2 linked regions of the Micromonospora rhizosphaerae genome follow. The protein of the gene in region 1 binds, or shares a complex with, the protein of each later gene. Links are inferred from orthologs where the notes say so. Each region holds a gene or a part of one and is shown in the gene's direction. Other genes may lie near its edges.

Region 1 (5,070 bases):
CTCCTTCGACCTGAAGGCCGGCGAGACCCTCGGCGTGGTGGGCGAGTCGGGCTGCGGCAAGTCGACGCTGGCCCGGGTCCTGATGAGCCTGGAGAAGCCGACCAGCGGCAGTGTGTTCTACAAGGGGCAGGACATCTCCAAGCTCTCCGGCGGGGCGCTGCGGCGACTGCGCCGGCAGATCCAGCTGGTGATGCAGGACCCGTACACCTCGCTGAACCCGCGGATGACGGTCGGTGACCTGATCGGCGAGCCCTTCGAGATCCACCCCGAGGTGGCCCCGAGGGGCAGCCGCCGGAGCAAGGTCAAGGAGCTGCTCGACCTGGTCGGCCTCAACCCGGAGCACATCAACCGGTACCCGCACCAGTTCTCCGGCGGTCAGCGGCAGCGCATCGGCATCGCCCGGGCGCTCGCCCTGCGGCCCGAGATCATCGTCTGCGACGAGCCGGTCTCGGCCCTGGACGTGTCGATCCAGGCGCAGGTGATGAACCTGCTGGAGAAGCTCCAGAACGAGTTCGGCCTGTCGTACGTCTTCATCGCCCACGACCTGTCGGTCGTGCGCCACCTCTCCGACCGGGTCGCGGTGATGTACCTGGGCAAGATGGTGGAGGTCGGCACCGAGGACGAGATCTACGAGCGGCCGACCCACCCGTACACCCAGGCGCTGCTCTCGGCGGTGCCGGTGCCGGACCCGACCGTGCGGGATAACAAGGCGATCATCCGCCTCACCGGTGACGTCCCCTCCCCGGTGAGCCCGCCCTCGGGCTGCCGGTTCCGCACCCGGTGCTGGAAGGCGCAGGACATCTGCGCCCAGGAGGTGCCGCTGCTGCAGATCCGGCGGGGCTCGGACCACCCGAGCGCCTGCCACTTCGCGGAGAAGCGGGAGATCGTCGCCGCCCACGAGGTGTGATCGTTTCGGACCGCCTGCCGGCGCCAACGCGACGCCGGCAGGCGGTTCGTCGTATCCGGGGGTCGGCCGCCGTCGGCCCGCTGCGCCATCCGGGGTACGCCCGCGGGACGGCGGACCGGGCGGTGCCGCCCGGCGGCCGGGCCGGGGACACCCGTCACAAGGGTCCGCGGCCGGCGCGGAGCAGGAGCAGCGCGAGCTGGGTGCCGTCGGCGCCCAGTGCCTGCCGGAACCGCTCGAGGATCTCCCGCTCCCGGGAGAGCACCAGCCGGGTGCCGCCGGAGGCGATCCGGGTGGCCCCCACCTGCTGGGAGAGGCCGGCCCGCTCCTGCCACAGCTCGATCAGCGTCCGGTCGATCTCGTCGATCCGCTCCCGGATCGCCATGATCCGCGCGGCGGCCGCCGAGTCGTTGGTGCCGGTCCCGGCCGTCTCGGGGCCCGTCGAACTGGCCGGCACGCCCCCGCCGTCGCCCGGCCGCGGGTCGGTGTCCCCGTCCCCGGTCTTCCGGGACGCCATGCCGCCGCTGGACTCCACCACGTCTGTCATCATCGCCGTACCCCTCGGACATCAGGCCCGGTGCCCGGATCCCGGGACGAAAACGCCCCGGGCTCCAGGAGCCCGGGGCGTTTCGCAGGTCTTGTGATCAGGCGCGACCTACGGCTGCCGGACTCCCGGTGCCGTAGTAAAAGTAGAAGCGCTGACCGAACACGCCGTCGAGTATGCCGACCTCCCGCCCGCGGGCGCAAGGATTCCGCCAACTGGTGGGACGAGGCACATCCCTTCGCCGGTGCCGGCTTGTCTCATCGGGGCGTGCGCGGGCGGGTATTGTCCGGCCGACGACATAGACTCGCCGTGCGATGCATCCTCTCTTTGACATCCCCGCGTCTCCACCCGCGCCGGAGTCCCGGCCGATCCGGCCGCACCGGCCCGGGTCCGCCGGCGCCCGGCTGGACCCGCAGGCCCTCCTCGCCGGGCTGAACGGTCCGCAGCGTGACGCCGTCACCCACGCCGGCTCCCCGCTGCTGATCGTGGCCGGCGCCGGCTCCGGCAAGACCAGGGTGCTGACCAACCGGATCGCGTACCTGCTCGCCGCGCGGGACGTGCACCCGGGCGAGATCCTCGCGATCACCTTCACCAACAAGGCCGCCGGGGAGATGAAGGAGCGGGTGGCCGCCCTGGTCGGCCCGCGCGCCCGGCTGATGTGGGTGTCGACGTTCCACTCCGCCTGCGTCCGCATCCTGCGCGCCGAACACGAGCACGCCGGCCTGAAGTCGACCTTCTCGATCTACGACGCGGACGACTCGCGCCGGCTCATGCAGTTGGTCGCCCGGGAGCTCGACCTCGACCCGAAGCGCTACCCGGCGCGCGGGCTGGCCGCCCAGGTCTCCAACCTCAAGAACGAGCTGATCGACCCGGAGGAGTTCGCCGCCCGGGCCAAGGGCCCCAACGAGCGGGCGCTGTCGGAGGCCTACACGCTCTACCAGCGGCGGCTGCGCGAGGCGCACGCGCTGGACTTCGACGACCTGATCATGGCGACGGTGCACCTGCTGCAGTCGCACCCGCACGTCGCGGAGAGCTACCGGCGGCGGTTCCGGCACGTCCTGGTCGACGAGTACCAGGACACCAACCACGCCCAGTACGTGCTGATCAAGGAGCTGGTCTCCGGCACCGAGGGGATCGAGCCGGCCGAGCTCTGCGTGGTCGGCGACGCCGACCAGTCGATCTACGCGTTCCGTGGCGCGACGATCCGCAACATCCTGGAGTTCGAGCGGGACTTCACCGACGCCCGGACGATCCTGCTGGAGCAGAACTACCGCTCCACCCAGACCATCCTCAACGCCGCCAACGCGGTGATCGACCGGAACACCTCCCGCAAGCCCAAGCGGCTCTGGAGCGACGCCGGGGCCGGGGAGCGGATCGTCGGGTACGTCGCCGACACCGAGCACGCCGAGGCGGACTGGGTGGCCCGGCAGATCGACCGCCTGGTCGACGACGGCCACACCCGCCCGGGCGACGTCGCGGTCTTCTACCGCACCAACGCCCAGTCCCGGGTCTTCGAGGAGGTCTTCATCCGGGTCGGCCTGCCCTACAAGGTGGTCGGCGGGGTGCGCTTCTACGAGCGCAAGGAGGTCCGCGACGCGCTGGCCTACCTGCGCGCGGTGGTCAACGACGACGACACGGTCAGCCTCCGCCGGGTGCTGAACACGCCGCGGCGGGGCATCGGCGAGCGGGCCGAGGCGTGCGTGGAGGCGCTCTCCAGCCGGGACCGGATCTCCTTCGGCGCGGCGCTGCGCCGGGCCAAGGACGCTCCGGGGATCTCCACCCGGGCGGCCAACGGCATCGCCGACTTCGTCGCGCTCCTCGACGGGGCCCGGGAGCTGGCCGAGAGCGGCACCCCGGAGGAGGTGCTGGAGGCGCTGCTGACCCGCTCGGGCTACCTGACCGAGCTGGAGGAGAGCCTGGACCCGCAGGACGCCGGCCGGGTGGACAACCTCCAGGAGCTGGTCAGCGTCGCCCGGGAGTACACCGAGCGGATCGAGGCGCTCGGGGAGGAGGGGGAGCGGGCCACCGTGGCCGGCTTCCTGGAGCAGGTGGCGCTGGTCGCCGACGCCGACCAGGTCCCCACCGACGACCCGGACCACCAGGGCGTGGTCACCCTGATGACGCTGCACACGGCCAAGGGCCTGGAGTTCCCGGTGGTCTTCCTGACCGGCCTGGAGGACGGCGTCTTCCCACACCTGCGCTCGCTCGGCGACACCCGGGAGCTGGAGGAGGAGCGCCGACTGGCCTACGTCGGCATCACCCGGGCCCGGCAGCGGCTCTACCTCTCCCGGTCCGTCACCCGCTCGGCCTGGGGGCAGCCGGCCTACAACCCGCCGTCGCGCTTCCTCGAGGAGCTGCCGCCGGAGCTGGTCCGCTGGGAGCGCACCGAGGGGTCGTACACCTCGTGGGGCGGCGGGGGCGGCGGCGTCGGCGGCCGTGCGGACCGCGCGCCCGGCGGGCGCGGCGGCTTCACCGGGGGTACGCCGAAGGCGGCCCAGCTCGCGAAGCGGCTCGGCGTGGACGGCAGCCGGCTGGCCACCGCCAGCGAGCTGCCGCAGGGTCCGAAGGTGGCGGCCGGCGACCGGGTCAACCACCAGCGATACGGCCTCGGTCGGGTGCTCGCCGTGGAGGGGCACGGCCCGGGTGCCCGGGCGCAGATCGACTTCGGCGACCAGACGATGTGGCTGGTGCTCCGGCACGCCCCGATCGACAAGCTCTGAGCCGCCGCAGCCCGGCCCACCTGCAGCACTTGCTCGCCAGGCCGGGCCCGCGCTCATGCCGCCCGGTGACTGATCATGATCGGCATGTCGGGGACGCATGTGCGTCGGATATCACGCTCCGTGGCCTCGTGCAGGACAACCCGCGTGCCTATGATCCGGTGGTGTTCGACTCGCGCCACATCAGGACGTTCCACGAGGTGGTCCGGGCCCGGTCGTACTCGAAGGCGGCGCAGGCCCTGGGATACACCCAACCCGCGATCACCCAGCAGATGAAGGCCCTGGAGCGCGCGGTCGGCACTCCGCTGTGCACCCGCGTGGGGCGGCGGTTGCGGTTGACGGAGGCGGGGGAGACGCTGGCCCGCCACACGGAGAACATCCTCGGCAGCATGTCGGTCGCCCGGGAGCAGATGGCCGCGATAGCGCGGCTGCACACCGGCCGGGTGCGGGTGTGCGCGTTCCCCAGCGCCAACGCGACGCTGGTCCCCGAGGCAATGGCGCTGCTCGCCGTCGAGCATCCGGGAATCCGGGTGGAGTTGCTCGAGGACGAGCCGCCCGACTCGCTGCGACGGGTGGTGCAGGGCGAGAGCGACCTGACGCTGGCCTTCACCTATCCCGGCATGCGGGAGGAGGTGCCGGAGGACCTGGTGGAGGTCCCGCTGTTGGAGGACGAACTCACCGTCCTGCTGCCCGGCGGGCATCCGCTGGCCGAGCGCCACGAGGTCGAGCTCGCCGACCTCGCCGAGGAGCGCTGGATCGCAGGCTGCCTGCGCTGCCGCACCAACTTCCTGCACGAGTGCGCCCAGCTCGGGTTCACCCCCGACATCGTGTTCACCACCGATGACAACCTCGCGGTCCAGTCGCTCGTCGCGCAGGGCCTCGGCGTCGCGATGATGCCCGGGCTC
Region 2 (5,007 bases), 1.0 Mb from region 1 along the record:
AGAAGCGGGGCTCCCGGACCCGGTCCGCGACGGTGGCGGGCGGGGAGGCCCCGCCGGTTGCGGCGGGGTGCAGGGGCGCCTGGATGATGTCCACCGGCGTACCGCCGGCGGTGTCGCGGCCCAGCCAGCGCGCCCCGGCGGCGGCCCGCGCGGCGGGCGGCTCGGGGCGGTCCGCGCCGAGGTCCAGGAGCAGGTCGAGCACGGCGGCCAGGCCGCGCCCGGTGGGCAGCTCGCGCAGCCGCCACCGGTCCATCGGGGGCACCAGCGGCGGTGTGGCCGGGGTGGCCGCCGCGCCCGGGGCCGGCCGGGCCACCACGGCCGACGGGGTGGCCTGAACCAGGCCCCGGTCGGCGCCCGCGCCCGGTCCGGCGACGTCGAGGTAGACCAGGGGCCGGGCCCAGTCGACCCAGCCGACCAGCTCGGTCCGGGTCGCCCCGGCGCCGACCGTGACCCGGACCCCGGACCGGACGTCCCGGTAGTTGGTGACCCGCATCGCGGCGAGCCGCTCGGCCTCGCCCATGGTCGGCGGGCGGGCCGGATCGGCCGGCTCGGGCGTCCAGTCGGTCAGGCCGGCCACCAGCGCCGCGGCGGAGGCCGTGGCGACCACGCAGAGCGCGAGCAGGCTGGCCCGACGACGCCCGACCTGCCCGGACGGATCGCCCCGGTCGGCCGCCGGATCGACTTCCGCGCCGGGGTCGGCCGGCCGGTCCGAGCCGGTCCCGGGGACGCGGGTGGGCGGCGGGGCGGTGCCGGCGGGCGGGGCGGACCGTCGGCGGCGCGCGGCCCGGTTCGTGGGCAGTGGGGCGGCAGCGGGTGACGGGGCGGGTCGGGGCGTCCGCCCGGGGGAGGTCTCCACGTGTGGTTGAACGCCGCTGCCGGCCTCGGGTGACGAACAGCGGCGCTCGCGGCGGCCGGTCTGCGCCTCCAGCGCGACCACGTCGGGTGCGCACGCCGGGGATGCCGGGTGCTGCGACCCCTGTGCCGGGGACGGCCGGCCCCTGCGGGGCGGCCACCGGCCCGGTCGGCCGCCGCGAGCGGCCTACACCCAGAGCCTAGCCCGGTGAGATGTGCCACACAATGGGAATATCGAAGCCGATCACCCGCCCACCGTGGTCGACCCGGAACTGTCGGACCTCGGGCGTACCGTTGTGGGCATGGCGCTCGACATTCCCCGGCTCGACGGTCGTTTCCAGGTCGTCAGCGAGTTCCAGCCGGCCGGCGACCAGCCGGCAGCCATCGACGAGCTTGAGCGTCGGGTTCGGCGCGGCGACCGCCACTCGGTGCTGCTCGGCGCCACCGGCACCGGCAAGAGCGCCACCACGGCGTGGCTGGTGGAGCGGCTGCAACGGCCGACCCTGGTGCTCGCGCCCAACAAGACGCTCTGCGCCCAGCTGGCCAAGGAGTTCAGCGAGCTGCTCCCGCACAACGCGGTGGAGTATTTCGTCTCCTACTACGACTACTACCAGCCCGAGGCGTACATCCCGCAGACCGACACCTACATCGAGAAGGACTCCTCGATCAACGAGGAGGTGGAGCGGCTGCGGCACTCGGCCACCATGTCGCTGCTCACCCGGCGCGACGTGATCGTGGTGGCGACGGTGTCGGCGATCTACGGCCTGGGCACCCCGGAGGAATACCTGGACCGGGCGGTCCGGGTCAACGTCGGGCAGGAGCTCGACCGCGACCAGCTGCTGCGCCGCCTGGTGGACATCCAGTACACCCGCAACGACATGGCGTTCCAGCGCGGCACCTTCCGGGTCCGCGGCGACACGCTGGAGATCATCCCGGCGTACGAGGAGCTGGCCGTCCGGATCGAGCTCTTCGGTGACGAGGTGGAGAAGCTCTACTACCTCAACCCGCTCACCGGGGACGTGGTCCGCGAGGTCGACCACCTGCTGATCTTTCCGGCCACCCACTACGCGGCCGGCCCGGAGCGGATGGAGCGGGCGGTCCGCGACATCGAGACCGAGCTGGGCGAGCGGCTGGCCGAGCTGGAGCGGCAGGGCAAGCTGCTCGAGGCGCAGCGGCTGCGGATGCGCACCACCTACGACATCGAGATGATGCGCCAGGTCGGCTTCTGCTCCGGCATCGAGAACTACTCCATGCACATCGACGGCCGGCTGCCCGGCAGCCCGCCGCACTGCCTGCTCGACTACTTCCCGGACGACTTCCTCACCGTCATCGACGAGTCGCACGTGACGATCCCGCAGATCGGCGGCATGTACGAGGGCGACGCGTCCCGCAAGCGGATGCTGATCGACCACGGCTTCCGGCTGCCCAGCGCCGCCGACAACCGGCCGCTGCGCTTCGACGAGTTCCTGGAGCGGGTCGGCCAGATGGTCTTCCTCTCCGCCACTCCGGGTCCGTGGGAGCTGGAGCACGCCCAGGGCGAGTACGTCGAGCAGGTCATCCGTCCGACCGGCCTGGTCGACCCCGAGGTCATCGTGAAGCCCACCAAGGGTCAGATCGACGACCTGATGCACGAGATCAAGCTGCGCACCGAGCGGGACGAGCGGGTGCTGGTCACCACGCTGACCAAGAAGATGGCCGAGGACCTGTCGGACTACCTCCTCGAGAACGGCATCCGGGTGCGCTACCTGCACTCCGAGGTCGACACGCTGCGCCGGGTCGAGTTGCTGCGCGAGCTGCGCAAGGGCGAGTACGACGTACTGGTCGGCATCAACCTGCTCCGGGAGGGCCTCGATCTGCCCGAGGTGTCCCTGGTCGCCATCCTGGACGCCGACAAGGAGGGCTTCCTGCGCAGCGGCCGGTCGCTGATCCAGACCATCGGCCGGGCCGCCCGGAACGTCTCCGGCCAGGTGCACATGTACGCCGACAAGATCACTCCCTCGATGGCCGACGCGATCGACGAGACCAACCGTCGGCGGGCCAAGCAGATCGCGCACAACGAGGCGCACGGGATCAGTCCCGAGCCGCTGCGTAAGAAGATCCACGACATCCTCGACGACATCTACCGCGAGGCCGAGGACACGGACACCCGGGTCGGCGGCGCGGCGCGGCAGCTCTCCCGGGGGAAGGCGCCGGTCAAGGAGACCCGGAGCCGCAGCCGGGCCGGCGCGGCCGCCCCGTCTCGGGAGGGCATGGCCCGGGCCGATCTGGCCAACCTCATCCAGGAGCTCAACGACCAGATGCTGGCCGCGGCCCGCGAGCTGCAGTTCGAGTTGGCGGCCAGGATCCGGGACGAGGTCGCCGACCTGAAGAAGGAACTGCGCGGGATGGACGCCGCCGGCGTGAAGTGACGGCCGCGCCACGGCGCTCGCCCCGGTCGGCCGCGGCGGAACCGGCCCGTCCGGCGAGCCGGGGCCGCGACGGCCGGTTCGGTCGCGGGCGCCGGAGTCCCGCCGACTGCGTACCGCAAGCGTGGTATTGCCGTGCGTGATGGTCCTGCATACTCTCCCACGGTGGGGAGGCCGGGATGCCGTTGTCAGCGAGTCCTGTCATCCGGCGGCTGCGGCTCGGCGCCGAGCTGCGCCGGCTACGCCACCGGACGTCGCTCACCCTGGAGCAGGTCTGCGGCCGGCTCGGGTGGGCCTCCACGTCGAAGCTGTCCCGCATGGAGCTCGGTCAGAGCCGGCCGGATCTGGTCGACGTGCTCGACCTGCTGGACGTCTACGAGGTGTCGCCGGGCCAGCGGGAGGCGCTGATCCTCATCGCGCGGGACGCCGCGGCCGGCCGCGGCTGGTCGAGGGCGCTGGGCGGGATGGGGGAGCGGCAGCGCGCGTACGCCGAGTTGGAGGCGGGCGCGGCCCGCATCGTCGAGTACCAGCCCGCCGTCGTGCCGGGGCTGCTCCAGACCCGGGAGTACGCGCGGCTGCGGGTGACCGCCGGAGCGCAGCTCTGCCCGGAGGTGGACGTGGCGGCCGACGTGCGGGCGACGCGGCAGGAGGTGCTGCACCGGTCCCGTCCGCCCCGCTACACGGCATTGCTGGATGAGCGGGCGTGCGATCCCGGCGGTACGCCCGGCGACGTCTGGCGGGAGCAGCTGCAACACCTGGTGACCCTCGCCGACCGGCCCAACGTCACCATCCGGCTGGTGTCCCGGGACGCCGTGCCGCACGGCGGCATTCATGCGCTGACCCCCTTCTCCCACTACGCGTTTCCGGATCCGGCCGATCCGCGCATGGTCATGGTGGAGACACTCACCACCGACCTGCGGTTGGTGGCCGAGGCCGACGTCGCCCGGTACGAGCGGCTGGTCGACTGGCTGCTGGCGGCCGCGCTGCCCGCGGCGGAGACGGCATCGCTGCTGGCCCGGCAGGCCGACCGGCCGGTGGTGCCCCGGACCCGGGCGCCGACCGACGACCCGGTTGTGGACATTGGCCGCGCCGACGGGTGAGCGCACCCGGCCAGAGCCGTGGACCCGGGCGCCGACCGACGACCCGGTTGTGGAGATCGGCCGGGCCGAGAGGGGAGCGGCGCTCACCGCTGCCGCTGGAAGCCGCCCTCGGAGTCGATCACCTGTCCGGTGATCCAGTCGGCGTCGGCGGAGCAGAGGAACCGGACGAGCCGCGCGGCGTCCTCCGGGGTGCCCCAGCGCCCGCCCGGGAAGAGCCGGGCCACCTCGGCGAGCAGCGTCGGGTCGGCGTAGCCGGTGTCGGTCGGGCCGGGGTTGACACAGTTGACGGTGATGCCCTTCGGCATCAGCAGCGGGGAGAGCTGGACGGTCAGGTTCTCCACGCCGGCCTTGCTGGCCGCGTACGCCAGCTCGCCGGGCATCGGACCCAGCCGCTGACCGCTGGAGAAGAGCACCAGCCGCCCGCCGGCGTCGCCCCGGAATGCGGCGGCGAAGGCCTGCGCGAGCAGCAGCGTGGCCCGGACGTTCACCAGCAGGTGCCGGTCGATCTCGGCGGCGTCGAGCGCGCCGAGCGGGGTGTGGGTGGAGTAGGCGTGCACCGCCACCACCGCGTCGAGCCGGCCGTGCCGGCGTACCGCCTCGGCGACCAGCTCCCCGGGCGCGGCCGGGTCGAGCAGGTCGGCCTGCCGGTA

The links. Proteins that work in one complex are often made in the same cells at the same time.
Region 2: the proteins of pcrA (region 1) and uvrB are in contact, whole or in part, in a crystal structure (PDB 7EGT), measured with the Thermus thermophilus proteins. The link is inferred for Micromonospora rhizosphaerae from one-to-one orthologs. Residues at the interface, in WP_096412145.1 of Thermus thermophilus: His654, Arg656, Phe657, Gln666, Asp668, Glu669, Lys680, Arg681, Leu682, Ser683, Lys685, Tyr686, Ala687; in WP_096411307.1 of Thermus thermophilus: Glu23, Leu25, Arg26, Asp27, Gly28, Glu29, Arg30, Phe31, Arg55, Glu326, Asp327, Phe328, Glu379, Ser382, Gln383, His398, Gly400, Arg401.

Annotation. Positions count from the first base shown.
Region 1 is NZ_FMHV01000002.1:7,130,919-7,135,988, reverse strand. Bases 1,458-4,465 are described here. They hold pcrA (DNA helicase PcrA), read left to right. Parts: upstream 1,458-1,762; coding sequence 1,763-4,168; downstream 4,169-4,465. Other genes in these bases: GA0070624_RS33560 (LysR family transcriptional regulator), read left to right, coding at 4,330-4,465. Also shown: GA0070624_RS33575 (ABC transporter ATP-binding protein), read left to right, coding at 1-907; GA0070624_RS33570 (chorismate mutase), read right to left, coding at 1,062-1,454; more of GA0070624_RS33560, read left to right, coding at 4,466-5,070. UniProt on the Escherichia coli protein: A helicase with DNA-dependent ATPase activity. Unwinds DNA duplexes with 3'-5' polarity. Translocates on single-stranded DNA with 3'-5' polarity. Initiates unwinding more efficiently from a nicked substrate than double-stranded DNA.
Region 2 is NZ_FMHV01000002.1:6,086,323-6,091,329, reverse strand. What follows is about bases 763-3,707. They hold uvrB (excinuclease ABC subunit UvrB), read left to right. Parts: upstream 763-1,154; coding sequence 1,155-3,260; downstream 3,261-3,707. Other genes in these bases: GA0070624_RS28675 (helix-turn-helix domain-containing protein), read left to right, coding at 3,437-3,707; GA0070624_RS28685 (hypothetical protein), read right to left, coding at 763-937. Outside these bases: more of GA0070624_RS28685, read right to left, coding at 1-762; more of GA0070624_RS28675, read left to right, coding at 3,708-4,357; GA0070624_RS28670 (SDR family oxidoreductase), read right to left, coding at 4,441-5,007. UniProt on the Escherichia coli protein: The UvrABC repair system catalyzes the recognition and processing of DNA lesions. A damage recognition complex composed of 2 UvrA and 2 UvrB subunits scans DNA for abnormalities.